2 regions of the Streptomyces sp. B6B3 genome follow, and region 2 is predicted to be linked to the other one. Evidence: riboswitches for the same ligand, from Rfam matches in the RefSeq annotation. Region 2 holds a riboswitch; the other holds the start of a gene.

Region 1 (7,579 bases), on a different contig from region 2:
GGCTTCTTTGTCGAAACCCGTCTTCACTTCCTCAAGGGCGCGCCTCGCTGCGCGCCGGGCGGCCCTGACGTCCCTGGCCGGGCGTGCGGCCTGGCGGCCGGTCCCGGCCGGGCGCCGCCGCCCGCGCGTCGAGGCGGCACGGGAGTGTTTGGGGCGGGCGGCCTGCGAGTCCTGAGCCACCTGACCGGGCCGGGGCCCGCGTCGAGCAAGGACAGGGGGCCACTCGGGCACCAACGTGGGCAGGACCAGCCTGCCCGAGTCGCCGGCCAGCGTATGGCCCCCTGACCATGCTCGACCCCAACCCGGGCAGGACACCGGCCCAACACTCTCCGGCCACCCGCGACCGCAGGCGCGGCACCCATGGCGCCTCACCCAGCCCGCCGCAGCCGAGCGCCTGTTACCCGCGCCAGCAACGCGATATCGCGTGCGGTCGAGGCCGAGCAAGTCAGCCGAACCACGCCCGAGCCGTCCGGCGCCGCGTCGGCCCGCAGCTGTATGCCCTCCGCGTCTACACCGGCCAGCCGCAGCCCGGAAGCCAGTGCCTCGGCGGCATCCTTCGCGTCTCGCCATCCATCCACGTAGTCGACTCCCGTACCCACAGCACGGTGTCAGGGTCGAACTCCGCGTTGAGTGATCCTGTCTCGTCGTCCGGGCCGTGCATCGCTGAACACCCTTCTGTCCATCTGACTTGGGGTCCTGCGGCTTGATCACAACGACCGCAGCCCCGATACCATCGGCACCGGGGTTCTGCGGAATCCCTGCCGGACCACCCGCGAAGCTGCCAGGCGGAGAGGGTGGTCCGGTCACGTATGGGGTTGTCGGTCAGGGAGCCTGACGGGGTGGGCCCGTCTCCTTCTCTCGGTCGTAGAGGGGGTTGCCGGGCGCCGGGTCGACGCGCATGAACCACTCCGTGTAGAGCTTGAACTGGCGATGCGAGACGTTCCGGCCGGTGTGCTCCAAGGCCCACAGCTCAACCGGCGCGGACTCGTTGTCCACCAGCTCGGACGAGGCGTCGCAGGTCAGGCACTCAATGCGGAAAATCGCCTTGGTGGCGTTCGGCGCTGTCTCCTCGCCCAGCGTCCAAGGCACGTGGTGTTTGATGACCGACCGAGGACTCACCAGGACCGCCGCCCCAGTCGCTCCGCCACGAGCTCCACGCGGTCCGGCTGAACGTCCCATTCCCGCCCGCCCTCGACGGGGCGAAGCCACACCCGGCCCGACTGGTAGTCCATGACCTTGCCGAGCCGGCCCAGCTCCGTATCCCGTGCCAGAGAACCGACCTTGGGTGTCGACGTGCCACTCACGGGGCCACCTCCACTCCATGGATGCGGCTCGGCCTCACGTCAATCCCGTACGACGCCAACCACAGTGCCCGCCGCCGCTCACGTTGCTCGGTCCGCTCGCGACGCGAACGCCGTTCCGCGGCGGACAGCACGTACGGGCGGACCAGTTCATCGGCGCCGCGCCCCGGCTGGCGAGGCAACACAATCGTCGGCTCGTCCTCCCGGCGCACTTCGGCAAGGACGGAGTCCGCCCGATGGCGGCCGGGGGCTGGCAAGAGCCGTCGCAGCAACGGCAGAAGAATCCAGGCGATACAGTGCGACACGTCGACGCTCCTTCGTAGCGTTGGCCACGCCCCCGGACCGAGCCCACGGTCGCGGGGGTCTACGTCGCGTGATCATCGCGTCGCTCACTGGGACGTAGGAACCACGTCCCAACCCCACTTTGGGACGTCCCGCGTCGGGTAAAACGTCCCTAGTGCCGTCCCACCATGCGGAGAGAGACTGTGGAGCCGAACGAGAGGCTACGAGCTGTCATGGCAGCCGGAGGCTGGACCCATGCCACCCTCGCGGCGAAGGTCGACGTGGACCCCAAGTCCGTCGAACGCTGGGTGAACCTCGGCCGCACACCACGCCGTTCCACGGCCATGCGGGCAGCCGAGACCCTAGGAGAAGACGTGCACGCACTCTGGCCTGCCCTACGCCAAGCCCGCCCCGCCCGCGCGGTCAGCCCCGAACTCGTCGCGCTCCACGAACAACGCGCCAACGTCCCCGCAACCGCGTTCGTCGACCTCATCACCCGCGCCACTGAGCAGATTGACGTGCTGGTCTACGCGGCCGTCTTCTTGCACGAGGCCAATCCCAGACTCAACGAGCTACTCAAGGAACGAGCAGCCGAGGGCTGTGCCATCCGGATTGCCATCGGCGACGCCGACAGCCCCAACGTTCAGCATCGCGGCCAAGAGGAGAAGTTCGGCCACGGCATCGAATCGCGCTGCCGCCTGGCCCTCATGCACTACCGCCCGCTCATCGGCGTGCCCGGCATCGAAATCAGGACCCACGGCACCACGCTCTACAACTCCCTCTACCGCGCCGACGAGGAGATGTTGGTCAACGCCCACGTCTGGGGCGTCAACGCCTACGGCGCACCCGTCTGGCACCTACGCCGCGACGCCCGCGGCGGCATGTTCGACACCTACGCCGAGAGCTTCAACGCCGTCTGGGCCACCGCCAAACCTGTCACCGAGGAAGCCTGAACCATGGCACGCACCGAGTACTACGACGACCCCGACGCCCCCAAGCCCAACAGCCTCGTCGTCGCCGCCTCAGCCGTCGTCACCGACGATGCCGGCAACATCCTCCTCCAACGCCGCCGCGACAACGACCTGTGGGCCCTGCCCGGCGGCGGCATGGAAATGACTGACTCTCTCCCCGGTACGGCGGTGCGCGAGGTCAAGGAAGAAACCGGCCTGGACATCGAGATCACCGGCCTCGTCGGCACCTACACCGACCCGCGCCACGTCATCGCCTACACCGACGGCGAAGTCCGCCGCCAGTTCAACATCTGCTTCAACGCCCGCATCACTGGCGGAGAGCTGACCATCTCCGACGAGTCCACCGAACTCCGCTTCATCCCACCCGCCGACCTAGCCACCCTGCCTATGCACCACACCCAACGGCTGCGGCTCCAGCACTACCTAGAGCACCGCAACAGCCCTCACCTCGGCTAGGCGCGTGACAACAATCAAGAATCAGAATCCCGTTCCACCTATCGAAACCCGGCCCTTTCGATCCTTTCTACCTCCGCATCAAAAGCCGCCATGGCATCGTCATCAATCGTGAGCTTGAAGTGCAAGGTTAGATCGATACGCAGATCGGGATCATACATATCCACCTGCGAAAATCTGTCGAAGTTGCTCACCAGAGTTTCTACAAATTCGCGAAACTCGCGCACTGGATTGTTCATCAGCACAGCCGTCAGCTGAAGAAACTTCAACAGATGCGACGGCGCCCGAGCAGAGCGGAGATCAACAGCGCACCGCATGAAGCCCTGATAAATGTCAAGCAGGCGCTTAGCGACGTGCTCAATCACGACGGGGTCACCCGGCTCACCTGGAGGACCGAAGGCACTTCGTTGCATATCCTCCGAAAGCCAGTAGTTGATTCTTTCGCCAATCTCCGATGCGCTCCCAATTACGCTATCCGCATACGCGACAACCTCCTGAGCGTTGGCAAGATACTGCCCTGCGCCAGGGTTTCCCACGGCGTGGTCAAGCCACACCGGATTCAGCTTATCCATGCCAATTTTGAGGAAACCTGCCCACGCCAAATATTCCCACACGATTGGCTTCTCAACGAGAAGGCGATCTAACTGATCCTGAGTTCTGGGAACTTTCGGGACAGGCTTATTCTCCCCGCCCTCACCAAGATCTGCACCACTGTTCAATGAGGGAGCCGAGGAATTCCCATGGTAGAGATTTAGGGTGATGGGCCCATTGAATTGGCCGGCTTGAAACACGGGACCGTGAGTTGAGCCGCTGAAGTCGTTGCGCGCCTCGAAAGGCGCTCCAGCAGCCGTATTCCCATCCGGCCTATCAGTTGACTCCATGCCGCCTCCCCAAGCCCTCGATCTGATACTAGTCAGGTTACTGCGGGAAGAGGCTGCATCCCTCGTCAATACCAAGATCCACCTACAGACCGAATCCCACTTGCAGGGCCAGCCTGTGGAGTCGAACTCTTGCCCGCCGCGAGCCCTTCCACTGTCGAGAAGGCAGTGTCCCGGTCCGAGGCCCGCCTCGGACCGGGACACTTCCGTCAGTCCGCGAGCGGCAGGTAGAGGCGGTTGCCGCCCTCGGCGAACTCCTGGGACTTCTGGGCCATCCCGGCGGCTGCCTCGGCGGCTTCGGCCGAGGCAGCGCTGGTCAGGCCCAGTTCGTCGCCGTAGTCGTTCATTATGCTTCTACTAATCTTCATCGAGCAGAAGCGGGGGCCGCACATGGAGCAGAAGTGGGCGGTCTTGGCGGGTTCGGCGGGGAGGGTCTCGTCGTGGAAGGCGCGGGCCGTGTCCGGGTCGAGGGACAGGTTGAACTGGTCCTCCCAGCGGAAGTCGAAACGGGCGTCGGACAGGGCGTCGTCCCAGTCCTGGGCGCCCGGGTGGCCCTTGGCGAGGTCCGCGGCGTGGGCGGCGATCTTGTAGGTGATGACGCCGGTCTTCACGTCGTCCCTGTCGGGCAGGCCGAGGTGCTCCTTCGGGGTGACGTAGCAGAGCATCGCCGTGCCCCACCAGGCGATCATCGCCGCGCCGATGCCGGAGGTGATGTGGTCGTAGGCGGGAGCGATGTCGGTGGTCAGCGGGCCGAGGGTGTAGAACGGGGCGTCGTCGCAGAGTTCGCGCTGGAGGTCCACGTTCTCCTTGATCTTGTGCATGGGCACGTGGCCCGGCCCCTCGATCATGGTCTGCACGTCGTGTGCCCTGGCGATGGTCGTCAGCTCGCCGAGCGTGCGCAGCTCCGCGAACTGCGCCTCGTCGTTGGCGTCGGCGATCGAACCGGGGCGCAGCCCGTCGCCGAGGGAGAACGTGACGTCGTAGGCGGCGAGGATCTCGCAGAGCTCCTCGAAGTGCGTGTAGAGGAAGCTCTCCTGGTGGTGGGCGAGGCACCAGGCCGCCATGATCGAGCCGCCGCGGGACACGATGCCGGTCTTGCGGCGCGCGGTCAGCGGGACGTAGCGCAGCAGCACGCCGGCGTGCACGGTCATGTAGTCCACGCCCTGTTCGGCCTGTTCGATCACGGTGTCCCGGTAGATCTCCCAGCTCAGCTCCTCGGCCCGGCCGCCGACCTTCTCCAGCGCCTGGTAGATGGGCACGGTGCCGACGGGGACGGGTGAGTTGCGCAGCACCCACTCGCGGGTGGTGTGGATGTCCCGGCCGGTGGACAGGTCCATGACCGTGTCGGCGCCCCAACGGGTCGCCCAGACCATCTTGTCGACCTCCTCCTCGATGGAGGAGGTGACGGCGGAGTTGCCGATGTTGGCGTTGACCTTCACCAGGAAGTTCCGGCCGATGATCATCGGCTCGGTCTCCGGATGGTTGATGTTGGCCGGCAGTACGGCGCGGCCGGCGGCGAGCTCCTCGCGGACGAGGTCGGCGGGGCGGTTCTCGCGGAGCGCGACGAACTCCATCTCGGGGGTGATCTCGCCGCGGCGCGCGTACGCCAGTTGGGTGACGGCGGCGCCGCTGCCGCGTCGGGCCCCGCCGTTCGGGCCGTGCTCCGCGGTGTCGCCGCGTTCGGCGATCCAGCCCGCGCGCAGCGGCGGCAGGCCGCGGCGGACGTCGGTCTGGACGTCCGGGTCGGTGTACGGCCCCGAGGTGTCGTACAGGGACACGTCCCGGCCGTCCGTCAGCCGCACGTGCCGCACGGGAACCCGGAGGTCGGGGCGCGCCCCGGTGAGGTATCCCTTGTGCGCGCCGACGGGCCGGTCGGCCGCGGTGCGGGCAGGCGTGCGTGCGTTTTGCTTGGTCATCGGACCTACTCCCTACGCCGGCATTACCCGGTAACAGGTTCGGCGGTCGGCGCGGCCTCAGCGCCCTCTCAGCCCCGTGCCCGGAGCTCCCGCGATTGGCACATATGCGACTCCACGCTAACGGCACACCGGCCGAGCTGAACAGGGGGCCGGGTCGCTTAGGCGATGATCTGACCGTGACCTCATTCGACGACGCCCCCGGATCCGGGCAGGGACCCGAACCCGGGCACGCGCACGCGCATCACCATCACGGCGGTCCCGCCGCGCCCGTGTCGCTGCGGCTGCGGCGGGTCATCGCGGCGGTGCTGATCCCGTTCGCCGCCCTGGTCGCCGCCGGCGTGGTGCTGCTGTGGCCGGGCGGCGCGCCGGAGGGCGAGGGGCAGCGCACCGGGCTCGGCTTCGACCAGCAGACCGAGGACGCGCGGATCACCGAGGTCGAGGAGGTGAACTGCGCGGACATCGGGGTGCAGGTGCCGCGCGGCGTCACCGGAACCTGCGAGACGGCCACGGTCGAGGTCACCACGGGGCCGCACGCCGGACGCACCTTCGACGAGGTGGTCCCGCCGGACGCGCCGCAGCGCTACAGCGTGGGCCAGAAGGTGGTCGTCGCCTTCGCCCCCGATGCGCCCGAGGAGTTGCAGTACAGCATCAGGGACGTGGGCCGGGAGCCGCCGATGCTGCTGCTCGCCGGGGTGTTCGCGCTGGTCGTGGTGGCGGTCGGGCGGCTCCGCGGGCTGCTGGCGCTGGTCGGCCTGGTGGTGAGCTTCGCGGTGCTGACCGCGTTCATCCTGCCGGCCATCCTCAACGGCTCCAACCCGCTGCTGGTCGCGGTCATCGGCGGCAGCGTGATCATGCTGGTGACGCTGTTCCTGACCCACGGGGTGACCGCCCGCACCGCGGTCGCGGTGCTCGGCACGTTGATCTCGCTGCTGCTCATCGGGCTGCTGGGGTCGGCGTTCATCGGGTGGGCCAGCCTCACCGGGAACACCGACGACCAGACCAGCCTGGTGCACAGCCTGTACCCGGGCATCGAGATCCGCGGGCTGCTGCTCGCCGGCATCCTGATCGGCTCGCTCGGCGTGCTGGACGACGTGACGGTGACCCAGACGTCGGCGGTGTGGGAGCTGAAGCAGGCGGAGCCGGGGGCAGGTTGGCCGAAACTGTACCGATCGGCGATGCGCATCGGCCGGGACCACATCGCCTCGGTGGTCAACACCCTGGTGCTGGCCTACGCGGGCGCCGCGCTGCCGCTGCTGCTGCTCTTCACCATCGCCCGCAGCGGCGTGGACACCGTGGCGTTCAGCGAGGTGGTGGCCGAGGAGATCGTCCGGACGCTGGTCGGCTCGATCGGGCTGGTGGCCTCGGTGCCGGTGACGACGCTGCTGGCGGCGCTGGTGGTCAGCGCCGACCGCCGGCCGGACGCGGCCGTTCCGGCCCCGAGCAGGGCGCCGGGTGCCGCCGAGGGGTCACGCGCTACCAGCCGCCACCGGAAGAGGAGGAGACGAACTTCCGCACCACGAAGATGAGGATCGCCACCAGGGCGGCGAACAGCAGGATCTTGAACACGAAGCCGACCAGCATCGTGATCAGGCTGATGAGCATGGTGCCGAAGACGGCCAGCGCGATGGCGGGGATGGCGATCCACCGAACCCACCATGGCAACGCCATGAACGCGCCCTTCATTGCCCGGCTCCTCCTAGCGAATACGACCCGATACCTCGATGCTATGCGGGCGGAGCCGTCGGCGGGAGTCCCAGCGCCCCCCGTCCTCCCCTGAC
Region 2 (7,579 bases):
TCCGGGCCTCGACCCGGCCGTAGGTGAAGTCGAACTTCCCCGCGGTGTTGATGCGCCCCGAGGTGTACTGGCAGGTGGTGCTGCCGCTGATCGGGTCCACCGGGCAACTGGAGCCCGGGGTCTGCTCCCGGCGCGCCTCGATCACCAGGTTGCCCTGGCCGTCCAGCCGGGCGTTCTGGTTGTCGGTGTACATCTGGAGTTCGTTGTTGTTGCCGTTGCCCGGGTCGGCGGTCCACTTCGCCGCGTCGGGCGCGCTGCCGGCGGCGCCCTCGAACTCGTCGCTCCACACCAGCTCGCCCGGGAAGGTCGGGTCCTCCGGCACCGGCGGGGTCTCCGGCGCGCCACCGGTGCCGTACACCTGGAACTCCCACAGCGAGTAGCCGTAGCCGTTGGACCGCTGGGTGCCGTACATCCGCACGTAGCGGCCGCTGCCCGAGACCTGCACGGTCTCCTTGTAGCCGCCGCCGCTGGTGGTCTCGTGGATCGGCTGCCAGTTCTGCCCGTCGTTCGAGACCTGGATCTGGTAGGCCACGGCGTAGGCCGGGTCCCACTGCAGCACCACCCGGCTGATGTCGGCCGGGGCGCCGAGGTCCACGGAGATCCAGCCCGGGTCCACCCAGCCGCCCTCCGGGGAGGTGGCCCAGCGGCTGGCCGGGTCGTGGTCGAACGCCTTGTCGGGGCCGCATTCCCAGCAGGTGCCGTCGTGCTGCGAGGTGGACGCCTGGGCCGGCTTGTCGTAGGAGAGCAGAACCTCCTCGGCGGCCACGGAGGAGGACGGCGCCGCCAGCGTGGTGATGCCGAGAACGGTCGCGAGCACCGCCATCAGCGTGGCCAGCGGCCAGCGCGGTCGTCTCCGGTGCGACGTGGTCACCGGGGTGCGCCCCGGCGTGGTGACATCCATCGTGTCGTCCTGGTCCTTCCCGTGTGGGGGGTACGTGTGGGGGGGTCGTGTGGGGTGTTCAGTCGCCGAGCCGGGCGAGCTCGTCGAGTTGGGCGACGCGAGCGTCGGCGAGTTCCGCGGCGAGGGTGGTCGCGTCGTCGTCCGCGCCGGCGTCCCGTTCGGCGCGGGAGACCTGTCCCGACTCCGCCAGGTGCTCGCGCAGGTGGTCCCTGGCCGCCGCGTCGAAGGCGGCGCCGCGCAGCCGGACGAGGTCGTCGAGCTCCTCCTCGGTGACCATGCCGGGCATGTTGTGGCCCTCGTGGAGGTTGGTGTAGGTCACGCCCGCGTCGTCCAGCAGGGCGTGCAGCCGCCCCAGTTCGGTCCGGTGGCTGGCCGCGAGCTCGTCCGCGAAGCCGCGCAGGCCGGGGTCCCGGCCGTGCCGGGCGACCTGGTCGAGCATCGCGAGCATCCGGTCGTTCAGCGGGATCATCAGCTGGGCCCAGGCCAGGTCGGTCGGGCTCAGCCCGGCCGCTCCCCCGGTCCCCGCCGCGTCCGACGCCCCGCCGTCGGACGCCGAGCCGGTGGTCGCGTCCCCGCCGGGCCCCGCCGGACCGGGACCCGCCGCCGACCCGCCGCATCCGGTGAGGGCCCAGAGCAGCAGGACGACCGAGGCCAGCACGGCCGCCAGGGGCGCCGGCCCGCCCGCGAGGGCCGGCCGGCGCCGGTCGGGGCGGCGCACTACGGGGTGCCGTCGGGGCCGCACTTGATGACGGGGTTGATGCAGTTCGCGACCCGCCGGGCCATCTCGTCGACCGGCCAGGCGTTGAAGAAGTCGCCGTGCATCGTGTAGCCGGGCCCGGAGGCCAGCTCGAACCCGGAGGGGTCACCGTTGACCGGGTAACGAAGCACCTGACGGAGCTTCGGCACCGGCACCGGGTGGGTCGCCGGGCACGCGCCGTTGACCGGGTAGGCCATGTGGTCCTTGTGGTTCGGCGAGTCGAGGTCGACGCCGTTCCAGCACTGCGGGAAGTCGAGGTACGACTCCAGGGCCGTGCCCGCCGGGCAGGTCACGAAGTCCTTGGACGGGTCGACGTGCCCGGCGTGCAGGCACGACCATCGCGCGATGGACTGGTCGGGACCGCTGGCCACCGCGTTGCCGGCCACGATCTTCAGTCCCTGCGGCAGGGGTTGGATCCTCGAGGGGTCGTTGACGCCCTCGCCCAGGTAGTAGAACGTCGCGGACTGCGGCTGGACCGCCTGCCCGTTCACGAAGAGCGTCGGCACCCAGTACGACGAGAGGTCGATGGCCGGGTCGCAGGTGCTGTCCGACGCCAGCAGGTCGCCGAGGTTGGTGTGTGCGTTGGTCACCGTGCTTCCGAAGAAGCTGTGCATGTGTGAGGCTCCGGCCAGGCCGGGGAAGACGATCGGGTCGTCGGGGAGTTGGTGGCTGAACGTGCACTCCGCCACGAACTCCGCCACGCGCACGACGTCCGCCGCCGCGCTGTCCCCCGCCGGATCGTCACCGGCGGCCGCGCCGCTGACGCCGACGACGAACTGTGAGCCGATCAGGCCGAGGATGGCGAGTCCGGCGTAGAGCGCGCGCCGCGGCCAGGTGTGTGGTTTCACGTGCTCTCCTCGAATGAGGTGGGGGGTGTGAGAGAGCGCTCTCTGACCCGGAACCTAGAGATGGCGAAACAAGGCGTCAAGAAGTTCGACGCATTCCCGGAACTCGCCCGCGCACCTGACGGCCAATGACGGGCGATCGGGAGCGAGTCGAGAGAGCGCTCTCTCGCCCTCGGGTTCCGGCCAGGCGAGGGCGGTACTAGGCTGCCGACGAAGGACACCCACGGGAGCCCGGCGCACCGGGCTGAGAGGGAGGCTGGCCGGCCTCCGACCGTACGAACCTGATCCGGGTCATGCCGGCGAAGGGAGGAGTCGCGTGAGTGCGCGTAGATCGGCGGACGTCGTCGTGGTCGGCGGCGGTGTGATCGGCCTGGTCACCGCCTGGCGGGCGGCCCAACGAGGGCTGCGCACCGCGGTGGTCGACCCGCGGCCCGGCGACGGCGCCGCGGGGGTGGCCGCCGGGATGCTGGCCGCCGTCACCGAACTGCACCACGGCGAGGAGGCGCTGCTCGACCTCAACCTCGCCTCGGCCGCCCGCTATCCGGAGTTCGTCGCCGAGCTGACGCAGCTGGCCGGAATCGACGTCGGCTACCGCCCGTGCGGCACCCTGGTGGCCGCGTTGGACGCCGACGACCGGTCGCTGCTGCGCGAGCTGCACGCGCTGCAGCAGCGCTGCGGCCTGGCGACCCAGTGGCTGTCCGGCCGGGAGAGCCGCCGGCTGGAGCCGATGCTGGCACCGGGCGTGCGCGGCGGGCTGCGCGTCGACGGCGACCACCAGGTGAACCCGCGCCTGCTGCTGGCCGCGCTGCTGGTCGCCTGCGAGCGGGCCGGCGTGGCGTTCCACCGCGTCTGGGCCACCGAGCTGACGGTCACGGGCGAGCGCGCCACCGGTCTGACGCTGTCGGACGGCGGCACGTTGGCGGCCGGGCAGGTGGTGCTCGCCGGCGGCTGCCGCAGCGCGGAGCTCGCCGGGCTGCCGCCCGACGTCGCGCCGCCGGTGCGTCCGGTGAAGGGCCAGATCCTGCGGCTGCGCATGCCGGCCGGCCGGCCGCCGCTGCTGAGCCGCACGGTGCGGGCGGTGGTCCGCGGCGGCTCGATCTACCTGGTGCCCCGGACCGACGGCGAGCTGGTGCTCGGCGCCACCTCGGAGGAGTGCGGCCCGGACACCACCGTCACCGCGGGCGGCGTCTACCAGCTGCTGCGCGACGCCCACGAGCTGGTGCCCGGCGTGACCGAGCTGCCGCTCGTCGAATGCCGCGCCGGGCTGCGGCCCGGCTCCCCCGACAACGCCCCGCTGCTCGGCCCGAGCGGGCTGGCCGGGCTGCACCTGGCCACCGGGCACCACCGCAACGGGGTGCTGCTCGCACCGATCACCGGCGAGGTGCTGGCCGAGGTGCTGACGAGCGGGGAGCTTCCCGAACACGCCCGCCCCTTCACCCCACGGCGCTGGTCGCCCGGCGAGCCGGCGCCCGCGGCGCGCGAGGAGGTGGCGGTGTGAGCAACGTGAGCGCGGACGTCCAGGTATGGGTGAACGGGGAGCGGCGCCGGCTCGCGTCCGGCACCACGCTGGACCGGCTGGTGGCCGAGCTGCTCGCCGCGCCCGCCGGCCCGGGCGGGATCGCCGCCGCCGTCAACGAGACCGTGATCCCGCGCGGCCAGTGGCCCGCGACCGCGCTCGCCGAGGGCGACCGGGTCGAGGTGCTGACCGCCGTACAGGGAGGCTGAGACCGTCATGGCCGAGACCAACCCCACCGACACCACACCCGCCAACGACACCACCGGCACCAGCACCGGCACCACCGACACCGCGGCCGGCGACGAGGCCCTGGCGCTGGGCGGCCTGCGGCTGTCCTCCCGCCTCATCATGGGCACCGGCGGCGCGCCCAGCCTGGACGTGTTGCGCCGCGCGCTGGTCGCCTCGGGCACCGAGCTGACCACCGTGGCCATGCGCCGGATCGACCCGGGCGCCCGCGGCTCGGTGCTCTCCGTGCTCGCCGAGCTCGGCATCCGGCCGCTGCCGAACACCGCCGGCTGCTACACCGCGGGCGAGGCCGTGCTGACCGCGCGGCTGGCCCGGGAGGCGCTGGGCACCGAACTGGTGAAGGTGGAGGTGGTCGCCGACGAGCGCACCCTGCTGCCCGACCCGATGGCCACCCTGGAGGCCGCCGAGACCCTGGTCGACGACGGTTTCACGGTGCTCGCGTACACCAACGACGATCCGGTGCTGGCCCGCCACCTGGAGGACGCCGGCTGCGCGGCCGTGATGCCGCTGGGCTCCCCGATCGGCTCGGGCCTCGGCATCCGCAACCCGCACAACATCGAGCTGATCACCGAACGCGCCGGCGTCCCGGTCATCCTCGACGCCGGCGTCGGCACCGCCTCCGACGCGGCGCTGGCCATGGAGCTGGGGTGCGCCGGCGTGATGCTGGCCTCCGCGGTCACCCGGGCGCAGCGCCCCGAGGAGATGGCGCGGGCGATGCGGCACGCGGTGCTGGCCGGGCGGCTGGCCGGGCGCGCGGGGCGGATCCCGAGGCGGCACTTCGCCCGCGCCTCGTCCCCGATGGCGGGGCTGGCCAGCCTGGACGCGGACGTGGAGCGGGAACGTCCGGCGTTCTCGCACTGAGATACGATCCGCCCTGCGGCGGGCCGGCGCAGCGGCGCAAGGGTTCCAGGGCCGCACCCAGCATCACCGCGCTCCCCGGGGGGACCATGGACACTCCGCCGCCACCGCAGGGCTATGGCGCCTGGCCGCCGCCCTCGGGACCGCCGCAGGGTCCGCCCCCACCGCACCAGCAGCAGCCGGGGAAGTCGGCGGAACCCCCGTCGCAGCCGCCGGCCCCACAACCGGCCCCACAGCCGGGCCCGCCGCCGGCACAGCCCTCGCCGCAGCCGTACGGTCCGCCGCCGCCCTATCCGGGCGGTCCCGGGCAGCCGCCGGGCGGCGGGCCGCCGCCGTGGGGCCAGCCGGCGCCGGCACGGCCGGTCAACGGCCTGGCGATCGGCGCCCTGGTCACCGGCCTGGTCGGGCTTTTCCCCGTGGCCCTGACGCTCGGGCTGGTCGCGCTGTCCCGGCTCTCCGCGCGCGCCGGGGCCGAGCGGGGTCGGGGCCTGGCCATCGCCGGCGTCGTGCTGGCCGGCGTGCAGATCGCGGCGCTCGCCGTGATCATCCCCGTCGCGGCGACCAACTCGGACGACGACGGCGGGGGGACCGAGGCCACCGAGGAGCAGCGCCCGGAGCGGCGCGAGCCGGACGACGAGCCCACCGACGACCCCAACCCGACCGAACCGACACCCGACGACGGCGAGCAGATCGACGTCTTCGACATCCGGGTCGGCGACTGCTTCGACTCCGGCACCGGCCTCGGCCAGTACGAGGAGAACGAGGCCACCGAGGAGACCACCGTCACCCGGCTGCCCTGCGACGCCCCGCACGAGGCGGAGGCGTACGGCACCGCCCAGGTGACCGGCTACCAGGAGTTCCCCGGGGACGCGGAGCTGACCGAGCTCGCGTTCGACGAGTGTGGCCGGCTGGTCCAGCCCTACGTGCTCGACACCTGGGAGCTCGACACCTCGACCACCATGTACTTCTACTACCCGCAGCAGTCCAGCTGGTCCTTCGGTGACCGGGAGATCCTCTGCTTCTTCGGCCATATCGACGGCACCCCGCTGGAGGGCTCGGTGCGCGGCGACCCCGGCGAGCTCAGCGCGGACCAGGCGAGCTACCTGGAGATCACCACGCCGCTGGAGATCGTCATCTGGAACGAGCCGTACCCGGACGATCCGCTGCCGGCGCAACGGGAGTGGGCCGAGCAGATGGCCGGGACCATCGACCAGGAGGCGGGCGACCTGGCGGCCGCCGCATGGTCGGGGGACGTCGCCGGGCAGGTCGACGAGCTGGTCGCGGCGCGTGAGGTCAGCCTGACGCACTGGAACCGGGCGGCCGACGCCCAGGACCTGGCCGCCTTCGAGAGCGAGTACACGGAGGGCTACGCGACGCTCGGGATCGACCAGGAGATCGCCATCCGGCAGACCCTGGGCCTGACCACCGGCGGCTGATCCCGGCGGCCCGGTGCCGCTGGTTGGTCACCGTTCCGCTGCAAGTCGGGCTCCGAGGGCCGCGAAACGCCCGGGGCGCGGCACCCGGCTCGTAGACTCGTGAGCCGTGGACACGACCCTTCAGGACCCGCTGATCGGCCGGCTGCTCGACGCCAGGTACCGCGTCGAGCAGCGAATCGCGGTCGGCGGCATGGCCACGGTCTATCGCGCCCTGGACACCCGGCTCGACCGGGTGGTGGCCCTGAAGGTGATGCACCCCTCACTCGCCCAGAACGCCGGCTTCGTCGAGCGGTTCATCCGGGAGGCCAGGTCGACCGCCCGGCTCGACCATCCGAACATCGTCGGCGTCCTTGACCAGGGCACCGACGGCGGCTACGTCTACCTGGCGATGGAGTACGTGGCCGGCTGCACCCTGCGGGACGTGCTGCGGGACCGGGGCGCGCTCCAGCCGCGGGCGGTGCTGGACATCCTGGAGCCGATGCTGGCCGGCCTGGGGGCCGCGCACCGGGCGGGCCTGGTGCACCGCGACATGAAGCCGGAGAACGTGCTGATCGGCGACGACGGCCGGGTCAAGGTCGCGGACTTCGGCCTGGTGCGGGCGGTCGATCCGCAGGAAGGACCGACGTCCACCGCCACCGACTCCGTGCTCGGCACGCTCTCCTATCTGGCGCCGGAGCAGATCGAGGGCGGCGCGGTCGACGCCCGCACCGACGTCTACGCCTGCGGCGTGCTGCTCTACGAGATGCTCACCGGCCGCAAGCCGTACACCGGGGAGACCGCCGCGCGGGTCCTGTACGCCCATGTCAGCGAGGACATGCCGCTGCCCTCCCAGGAGGTCGAGGACCTCGCGCCGGAGCTGGACGGGCTGGTCGCCCGGGCCGCGGCCCGGGACCCGGGCCGCCGGCCGGCCGACGCCGCGGCCCTGCTCTCCCTGGTGCGGGCCGTGCGCGCGGTGCTCAGCGAGGCCCAGCTGGACACCGATCCCCGGCCGGCCGCGCCGGGCGGGGTGGGTCCTGAGCT

What was found. Region 2 has a riboswitch for thiamine pyrophosphate ahead of thiO (glycine oxidase ThiO). Riboswitches for the same ligand answer to the same signal wherever they lie in the genome.
Region 1: another riboswitch for thiamine pyrophosphate. It lies ahead of thiC (phosphomethylpyrimidine synthase ThiC); the one in region 2 lies ahead of thiO (glycine oxidase ThiO).

The regions. Positions count from the first base shown of each region.
Region 1 covers NZ_JBDPLU010000005.1:360,547-368,125, reverse strand. The annotation lists gene ABGB06_RS14150 (hypothetical protein) at 823-1,089, opposite strand; gene ABGB06_RS14145 (hypothetical protein) at 1,116-1,304, opposite strand; gene ABGB06_RS14140 (XRE family transcriptional regulator) at 1,817-2,536, shown strand; gene ABGB06_RS14135 (NUDIX domain-containing protein) at 2,540-3,010, shown strand; gene ABGB06_RS14130 (hypothetical protein) at 3,049-3,888, opposite strand; gene thiC (phosphomethylpyrimidine synthase ThiC) at 4,095-5,801, opposite strand; TPP riboswitch at 5,794-5,905, opposite strand; gene ABGB06_RS14120 (YibE/F family protein) at 5,906-7,327, shown strand; gene ABGB06_RS14115 (DUF5326 family protein) at 7,275-7,484, opposite strand.
Region 2 covers NZ_JBDPLU010000009.1:302,378-309,956, forward strand. The annotation lists gene ABGB06_RS20905 (family 16 glycosylhydrolase) at 1-901, opposite strand, end outside; gene ABGB06_RS20910 (DUF305 domain-containing protein) at 960-1,619, opposite strand; gene ABGB06_RS20915 (DUF1996 domain-containing protein) at 1,619-2,506, opposite strand; TPP riboswitch at 2,717-2,828, shown strand; gene thiO (glycine oxidase ThiO) at 2,820-4,001, shown strand; gene thiS (sulfur carrier protein ThiS) at 4,007-4,228, shown strand; gene ABGB06_RS20930 (thiazole synthase) at 4,368-5,126, shown strand; gene ABGB06_RS20935 (septum formation family protein) at 5,213-6,559, shown strand; gene pknB (Stk1 family PASTA domain-containing Ser/Thr kinase) at 6,666-7,579, shown strand, end outside.